Regions from separate parts of the Bacillus sp. FSL H8-0534 genome, predicted to be linked through region 3. Evidence: riboswitches for the same ligand, from Rfam matches in the RefSeq annotation. Region 3 holds a riboswitch; each other region holds the start of a gene.
What was found. A riboswitch is a leader RNA that binds a small molecule or an ion and turns the genes downstream of it on or off. The one in region 3 is predicted to bind S-adenosylmethionine.
Positions count from the first base shown of each region.

Region 1: another riboswitch for S-adenosylmethionine. It lies ahead of MHH71_RS14925 (peptide ABC transporter substrate-binding protein); the one in region 3 lies ahead of MHH71_RS00905 (M20 family metallopeptidase).
Region 2: another riboswitch for S-adenosylmethionine. It lies ahead of MHH71_RS18615 (methionine ABC transporter ATP-binding protein); the one in region 3 lies ahead of MHH71_RS00905 (M20 family metallopeptidase).
Region 4: another riboswitch for S-adenosylmethionine. It lies ahead of mtnK (S-methyl-5-thioribose kinase); the one in region 3 lies ahead of MHH71_RS00905 (M20 family metallopeptidase).

Region 1 covers NZ_JBBOUC010000001.1:2,926,110-2,928,314, forward strand. The annotation lists gene proC (pyrroline-5-carboxylate reductase) at 1-780, shown strand, start outside; partial or broken gene MHH71_RS14920 (aldo/keto reductase) at 807-958, shown strand; SAM riboswitch class I at 1,154-1,258, shown strand; gene MHH71_RS14925 (peptide ABC transporter substrate-binding protein) at 1,402-2,205, shown strand, end outside.
Region 2 covers NZ_JBBOUC010000001.1:3,700,077-3,702,281, forward strand. The annotation lists gene MHH71_RS18600 (toprim domain-containing protein) at 1-109, shown strand, start outside; gene MHH71_RS18605 (thioredoxin family protein) at 113-421, shown strand; gene MHH71_RS18610 (hypothetical protein) at 574-918, shown strand; SAM riboswitch class I at 1,044-1,153, shown strand; gene MHH71_RS18615 (methionine ABC transporter ATP-binding protein) at 1,419-2,205, shown strand, end outside.
Region 3 covers NZ_JBBOUC010000001.1:152,321-154,525, reverse strand. The annotation lists partial or broken gene MHH71_RS00910 (IS1595 family transposase) at 1-88, opposite strand, end outside; gene MHH71_RS00905 (M20 family metallopeptidase) at 178-1,380, opposite strand; SAM riboswitch class I at 1,472-1,576, opposite strand; gene MHH71_RS00900 (AAA domain-containing protein) at 1,663-2,205, opposite strand, start outside.
Region 4 covers NZ_JBBOUC010000001.1:4,564,359-4,566,563, forward strand. The annotation lists gene MHH71_RS23365 (pyridoxal phosphate-dependent aminotransferase) at 1-59, opposite strand, end outside; gene MHH71_RS23370 (carbon-nitrogen family hydrolase) at 74-940, shown strand; SAM riboswitch class I at 1,015-1,156, shown strand; gene mtnK (S-methyl-5-thioribose kinase) at 1,247-2,205, shown strand, end outside.

The DNA of each region.
Region 1 (2,205 bases), 2.8 Mb from region 3:
TTTATTGGTGCTGGCCGTATGGCAGAAGCAATCTTTGCTGGACTTCTCAAAACAAGTAACGAACACATTGAAAAAATTATCGTATCCAATCGGAGTAACATAGAAAAGCTTAAACAATTAGAGAAAAAATATAATACCTCCATTACGAGTGATTGGACTCAACATATCAAAACTGTTGATACCATTGTTTTGGCGATGCCACCAGCTGCACATGAACAATTATTAGCAGCGTTATCTCCTCTTCTAACCAATCAATTTGTTGTAACGGTTGCTGCCGGGATTGGTCCATCTTACTTAGAAGAAAAACTTCCTCAAGGTACACCTGTTGCCTGGATTATGCCAAATACAGCTGCGACAATTGGAAAGTCTATTTCTCTATATACAATGGGACAGTTCGTAAATGCTGAACATCAAGAAACTTTACAACTACTCTTAAAGGGGATTGGTACAGCACAGCTATGCACGGAAGAAGAAGTTCATCAGCTGACCGCTGTTACTGGAAGTGCACCTGCCTTCCTTTACCATTTTGCTGAAGGTTTAATTGAAACAACAAAAAGCTATGGAATCGATGAAGCAACAGCAAAACATCTTGTTATCCAAATGATTGCTGGTTCTGCTGCTATGCTTGAGCAAGAACAAGATCCAGCTATGCTTCGTGAACAAGTGACAACACCAGGTGGTTCAACTGCAGAAGGTTTAAAAGTTCTATATGAAAATAATTTTTCGAAGATTATTTATCAAGCAATTGAAGCAACCAATAAAAAAGCTAGAGGGAATTAATATGAAATTCACAAGCTTACACAACATTACATAACGGTGTAAACGCCTTGGTTTGGCTTAGGTGTTTTTTAAAGTTGAAGATGGCACAGAAGTAATTGATTCTGTAAAAGCAGCTATTAAAAATGGATACCGCAGCATCGATACAGCGGCAATATACAAAAATGAAGATGGCGTTGGTCCAGACCCTGATAATTTTGATTTTTAAAAACGAGAGTCACTGTGCAATTGCACAGTGCTCTTTCTTTTTATATCCCTATTTAATAGACTGAAAATTTAAACCATATTCCATTTCATTGACAGTTCATTTATCCGGGTGTAAGATTTTGAATAATCAAAGAAACAAAAAAATTAATACAAATTACTATGTTTACTCATTGTATCAAGAGAGGTGGAGGGACTGGCCCTTTGAAACCTCGGCAACAGGTTCACTTTGAATACTGTGCCACTTCCTGCAAGCATTATGCTTGAAAGATAGAATGAGGGACTTCGTTTATATACAGGCACATGCCTTGTAAACAAAAATCCCTCTTTCTCGATAAGAAAAGAGGGATTTTTTCTTTCCCTCAAAGTTGTTCATTAACTATTTTTTTAATACCCAAACAATTTAGGGAGGAATTTTACATGAAAAAGAAATTTGTACCTGCTGTCGCATCTGTTTTAGGAGCAAGTATTTTATTAACAGGATGCGGTAACTATAAAGACGATGCAAGCGGAGCAAAAGCAAAAGATAAAGCACCTGATAAACAAGTATTGAACTTAGCTGCTGGTACAGAAATCCGCACAATGGATACTGCACGCGCTACAGATACTGACTCTGGTCAAGTAATGAGAAACGTATTTGAAGGTCTATATAACCTTGGTGAAGGAAACAAACCTGTGCCTGGTGTTGCAAAGTCTCATGAAGTGAGTCCGGATAAAACAAAATATACATTCCATTTACGAGATTCCAAATGGTCAAATGGTACACCCGTAACAGCGAAGGACTTCGTCTTTGCTTGGCAACGTGCAGTTGATTCAGCAACAGCTTCTGAATATGCCTTTTTATTCTTTGATATAAAAAATGCAAAAAAGATTAATAGTAAAGAGCTTTCGGCTGATCAACTTGGTGTAAAAGCAATCGACGACCACACTTTTGAAGTTGAATTAGAGCGTCCAGTTCCATACTTCATTAGCTTAACGGCATTCCCAACATTTTTACCGATTAATGAAGAATTCTTTAAATCACAAGGTGATAAATATGCATTAGAAGATAATAAGCTTATCTATAATGGAGCCTTTACATTAAGTGATTGGAAACATGAACAAAGCTTTAAGTTTAAGAAAAATACCAACTATTGGGATAAGGATAATGTGAAACTTGAAGAAATTAATTTTAATATCGTCAAAGATCATTCAACAGCCGTTAATTTATATGAATCAAAACAA
Region 2 (2,205 bases), 3.5 Mb from region 3:
TATTTACATTGATCGTTCGTATCGTGAAGTGGCAACTGCTCCTTCTAATCATTTAGCGAACGTATTATGGGGAGCTGACATTGACGTTTATACAGAATATTTACGGTAAGGAATGATAGAAGTGATTGACTGGACAGGTGCTGAAGCTACAGCTTTAATAGCAGACCAAGAAAAAACAGTGTTATATGTATATACACCGATGTGTGGAACATGCCAATTAGCAAAGAAGATGTTAACAGTTGTAGAAGCTACTATATCTAATTTGGAAATAGGAATGCTAGATTTAAATTACGCTCCGCACTTAGCGCGAGAATATGAGGTAGAAAGTGTACCTTGTTTACTCGTATTTGAGCGGGGAACACTTATGAAGAAAATATATGCATTTCATTCAGTTGAATATTTATATACGGAATTACAGTAGGCGGCAATGTTTTTGCCGCCTCGACATATTTCTTGGGAAATACGCCTGAAAGATAGAAGTGATACGTTATTTGTCGAGAGAAAGTAACAGGATTGCCCTTTAAGAAGATGGAATGGTATTTAGTAGAAAGTGATATGAAGGATGTGATTAGAATGGGATTATATTCGTTGCTTCAATCATTTGTAACGTATGCCAATAGCCAATATCATTTAGAGCCACTTCTACGGCAAGGAGAAAAAATAATTAATATCCGTTTGGGAGCTGAGTGTTATTCACTTCAAATCTCAAGAGAGTATATACAAATTTTGAAAGGAACCGAGGGAACAGAACAAATTGTTTGTTTTGGGGAGGAAGACCTACAGCGATTAGTTACTGGGAATATTCGGTTACAAACTTTAATTAATAATGGGCGTGTACACTATTCTGGAACGTATCGCACGATGCTATTATTTGAATCAGTGTTTCATATATGTAAACCAATGCCGGTAGGTGCTTAATATTCCGAAGTTTCGTTTTTTGTGAAAATTCCTGTTGACATAGTGGGTGTATATTGATACAATTCAATTCATAAAATATAGACAATTTCATAAATTTCAAATCAGACGAAAATTGAATCTGATTTCTCTTATCAAGAGAGGTGGAGGGACTGAGCCCTATGAAACCCGGCAACCGTCAACTTTTATGTTGAAATGGTGCCAATTCCTGCAAAGCAAATGCTTTGAGAGATGAGAGAAAGGGATAATGTTGATATACGCATATAAACCTTTCTGCTCATTCTAGAGGCAGAAAGGTTTTTTTGTTGTTTGAATGAGGAGGATGTTCGAATAATAAAAAGAGCCGCTTATGCGTTTTAAGAAATCTAGCTCCAGCGGCTAGAACATTCGGTCGTTTCACCCCTTCCTGCGAGGTGAAAAGCGCCTCTATGTCAGGGGTTCCAACGCCCTCTTGTTCTGAGCAAGCCGCTTGCGCTTTTTAAATCAAAAAGGGGTGATACACCATGATTCTATTAGAGAATGTAAAGAAGATATATAAGTCAAAAAGCGGTGATGTCACTGCTGTGGATAACGCCAATTTAAAAATAGAGAAAGGTGAGATATTTGGTGTTATCGGATATAGTGGTGCTGGGAAAAGTTCTTTAATTCGATTGTTTAATCAATTAGAGAAGCCAACTTCCGGACAGATTACGATAGCTAATCGAGTTATTTCCACAATTACAGGGAGTGAACTTCGAAAGGCAAGACAAGAAATTGGAATGATTTTTCAGCATTTTAACTTACTGTGGTCACGAACTGTACGTGAAAATATCGCTTTTCCACTTGAAATTGCAGGTGTAGATAAAGTGCAGCGAAGAAAGCGTGTGGATGAGTTGATTCATCTTGTTGGATTAGAAGGTAGAGGTGATGCGTATCCATCTCAATTGAGCGGCGGGCAAAAGCAACGCGTTGGGATTGCAAGAGCATTAGCGAATAATCCAAAGGTGCTCTTGTGTGATGAAGCGACATCAGCACTTGATCCAGAAACCACAGATCAAATTTTAGATTTACTATTAGATATTAATAAACGTCTTGGATTAACAATTGTACTGATTACACATGAAATGCATGTGATTCAAAAAATTTGTAATCGTGTTGCGGTAATGGAAAAAGGAAAAATTGTGGAGACTGGTCCTGTACTAGATGTATTCCGTAATCCACAGCAGGAGATTACAAAGCGTTTTGTTAAGCAAATAACAGATTCTGAAGATGCGGATGAAGCAATTGAACATTTAGCAGAGAAGTATCCGG
Region 3 (2,205 bases):
GTTCTACTCGTTTATCAAATGCTAAATTCTTCCCTAATTCAAGCCAATGGAACCAATAGAGATAGTTATCTAAATAATAAGTTCCAACTTTTATAACTAAAAAAGGCTTAGAGATTTCTCCAAACCTTTTTTATCTAAATAGAATTCTAGAAAACTACTTCTCCAATACTAATCACATTACTGATTTCGCTGCGCCCCTCTAAACTCCTCCTTAATTTGATCAAGCGTTCCTTCTTCTGTAATTAATCGATATGCTACATACGCTAATACTTTTGCGGATGTAACTAATGCTTTATCGCCAAGTTCCGAACGAGCTGCTTCTCTAAATTCATTCGTATGTGCAACTAAATTATCCGGCCCAATTTTAATATAAGGATGAACCGTTGGTACGACTTGACTCACATTTCCTGCATCTGTTGAACCGATTCCAAGTCTCTCTTTACGATTTACATCTTCACCAAGGTTTTCTAATTCCTCAGCAACCACCTCATTAAATGTCTTCGTCACTAATAATTCATCAATTTCATTTTGAAATTGATTGATTTTTACTGTTGTTCCTGTAGCTAAAGCTGCTCCCTTTGCAATATTTCGTACCTTTTCAGTTATTTCAACACATCTTTTACGTGTTGCTGCTCGAATAAAGAAACGGGCTGATGCGTAATCCGGAATAATATTCGGTGCCTTACCACCCTCAGTAATGACACCATGAATTTTCACATCTGATGGAAGCTGCTGACGAAGTGCGTTAATCCCATTGTAAAGCTGAATCACCGCGTCTAATGCATTAATTCCTTCTTCAGGTGAAGCAGCCGCATGTGCCGACTTTCCATAAAAATGAAAATCAAGTGGATCAACTGCGAGTGACGGACTTGTTGTTGCTGTTTTTCCACTAGGGTGAATCATAAGTGCTGCATCAATATTGTTAAACAAACCTGCCTTCACATAACTTGCTTTTGCACTTCCATTCGGCCCACCTTCTTCTGCTGGTGTTCCGAATACAACGATTTCACCGCCGATTTCTTCAATTGTTTCCGATAATGCAATGGCTGCTGCAACGCTAATTGTACCAATTAAATTATGACCACACGCATGGCCTAATCCAGGCAAAGCGTCATACTCTGCTAAAAAGGCAATTGTCGGCCCTTGTTTCCCTGAACTTTTCCGTGCAATAAATCCTGTTTCATGTCCTGCGATATTGTGCTGAAGCTGAAATCCTGTACTTCCTAAAAGTAAACTTAACGCTCTAGATGCAAAGAATTCTTGATTACCAATTTCAGGATTCGCATGTATATCATGACTTGTTTTTAAGTATTTTTCTCTATTTCTTTCTATACTTTCCGTAATACTATTTCGGTGTGACGTTACTTGTTTTGTTCCCATTTCCCATTCCTCCTTTAAATTTGCACATAAAAAAGCCTCTTTCTAAAAGATAGAAAGAGGCTTGAACATACAGATTCAAAAATGGCCTTCTTTCTTATCTTTCAAGTCTTTCACTTGCTGGAATTGGCACAGTATTCATATTGAATCCGCTGCCGAGGTTTCATAGGGCCAGTCCCTCCACCTCTCGTGATAAGAAAATCGTTTTTATTTTCATAAAATTATATTAAATTATTTTCATTCTAGTTTTATTCCGAGTAAATGTCAAGGAATTCCGATCTGATTTTAACGAATATCTAAAAATCCTTTTAAAACGCCAATCGTTTCAGGCGCCTGCATTCTTGCACATATATAAGGGAATTCTGGACTTCCTTCAAACATCATTTGCGATGTTAACGGAGCACCTACCCAAAAGATCTCATCATCAATACATACAAATGGGAGTGATTTATTTTGCCTTTGTACTCTCACATTTTTTAATGGAATTGGTCCATCGCTATAGATTGTTACCTGCGCTGTTGTACGCATTAACGCCTGCCATACCCTTTTATCTACTTGTCTTGTACTTGGGAGCGAAATAATAATTTTTTGTTTTGCTGACAGAATGTCTTTTAATAATGCTTTCGTCTCTTCCAAATTCATTTGCATAAACCATCTCAAGCGTTTTGTAATTTTTCGTTCTAACAATGGACGTGATGTTGTACGATCATATACATTTCCGTGTCTTTCTATGTGAGAAGTTAAGTGAGATAACGCTTGTTTTCTAGAAAGATTTTTCCGCATATATTGACAGTCCGATAACTGAATGAGCTTTCCTCTTGCTCTCGT
Region 4 (2,205 bases), 4.4 Mb from region 3:
GAAGCGAAAAACTGTGTTGGTAAGGATGTTACAATCTCGGAAGGTTGAAAATGTTTCATACTTTCCACCTCTTTTGAAAGTTGTTACAATTCTAGTGACAAATGATATAACCTTTCCAAGTTTTTGTAAAGAAAAAATAATTGAAAATGGGGCGGATAAAATGAAAGTCGCATGTATTCAAATGGATATTGCTTTTGGTGATGTGAACACAAATATTGAAAATGCAAAGAAAAAAATAGGAGAAGCGATGCAAAGAAAACCAGACGTTATTGTATTACCAGAACTTTGGACGACTGGTTATGATTTAAAACGACTTCCTGAAATTGCAGATGAAGGAGGAATACAAACGAAAGAACTTCTATCAGAATGGGCGAAGCAATTTGCGGTGAATATTGTTGGGGGTTCTGTTGCAAAGCAAACAAAACAAGGTGTTACGAATACGATGTATGTTGTGAATCGCGAAGGTGAAGTGCAAAATGAATATAGTAAAGTACATTTGTTCCAGTTAATGGACGAACATAAGTATTTAATAGCTGGTGATGGAACCGGTGAGTTCACGTTAGATGATGTGCAGTGCGGGGGGACAATTTGTTACGATATTCGTTTTCCAGAATGGATGCGTGTTCATACTGTAAGAGGGGCAAATGTATTATTCGTTGTAGCAGAATGGCCGCTTGTTCGCTTAGCACATTGGCGTTTACTTCTTCAAGCGAGAGCGGTAGAAAATCAATGTTATGTGGTTGCATGTAATAGAGCAGGAGAGGATCCGGATAATATGTTTGCTGGACATTCTCTTATTGTTGATCCATGGGGAGAAATTGTAGTAGAAGCAGGAGAAGAAGAATCTATTTTACATGGGAAGCTAAATTTAGAAAAAGTTAAGGAAGTACGTAAGGGAATTCCTGTCTTTACTGATCGACGTCCAGAATTATATAAATAAAAAATATTGACAAATGATTTTTATTCTTGTTATAGTCTGTAGCAGAAAGTTAAAAATTCAAATAAATTATGCAACTCTTATCAAGAGCAGGTGGAGGGATTTGGCCCGATGAAACCCAGCAACCGACCGTAATACCATTGTGAGATGGGGCGTTTATGCGCCAAAAAGGCACGGTGCTAATTCCAGCAGAAAGGATAGCTTTCTGACAGATAAGAGGGGAGAAGCTGAACTTCAAACCTCTTTCTTCATGGAAAGAGGTTTTTCTTATGATGAAAAACCTCTGAATTAAAAAAGGGGGATAAGAAAATGGGATATCGTTCATTAACAGAAGAAACAGCAGTTCAATATGTAAAAGAGCATGGATACTTTGAGAAAAAGGCAAAGGTAACTTGTCATGAAATAGGAGATGGAAATTTAAATTATGTATTTAGGCTCCATGATGGAGAACGCGGTATTATCGTAAAACAGGCTCTTCCATATGCAAAAGTCGTTGGAGAAAGCTGGCCACTTTCGTTAAGTAGAGCCACAATTGAAAGTCAAGCATTACAAGTTTTTGCAAAATATGTACCAGAATACGTTCCGAAAGTATATGGTCATGATGAAGAGTTAGCTGTGACAGTAATGGAAGATTTGTCAACTCTTACAATTACTCGTAAAGGATTGAGTGAAGGGGAAGACTATCCGCTTTTATCTCAGCATATTGGACGTTTTTTAGCACATGTTTTGTTCTATACGTCAGATTTTGGCCTACCAGCAGAAGAGAAAAGGGTGTTAGACGGAAAGTTTGTAAATCCTGATCTTTGTAAAATTACAGAAGATCTTGTGTTTACAGATCCGTTTGGAAACTATGAAACAAACGATTATGAGAAAGAATTGCAACCTGTCTTAGATGAACTTTGGTGTGATAAGAAATTAAAATTACAGGTAGCGCAGTATAAATATAAATTTTTAACTAGAAAAGAAGCGTTAATTCATGGTGATTTACATACAGGTAGTATTTTTTCATCACCTTCTGAAACGAAGGTGATTGATCCGGAGTTTGCAACATTTGGACCGCTTGGATTTGACCTTGGTCAATTTATTGCAAATTTATTGTTGAATGCACTATCAAGAGAAGAAGAGAAACGAAATATTTTATTCTATCATATTGAAAAAACATGGAGTAATTTTGTAGAAGTATTTACAAAGCTATGGGTACTAGAAGGGGTAGAACCATATACAAAGGAGAAACGATGGCTTGCGATTGTACTACAAAATATTTTTGC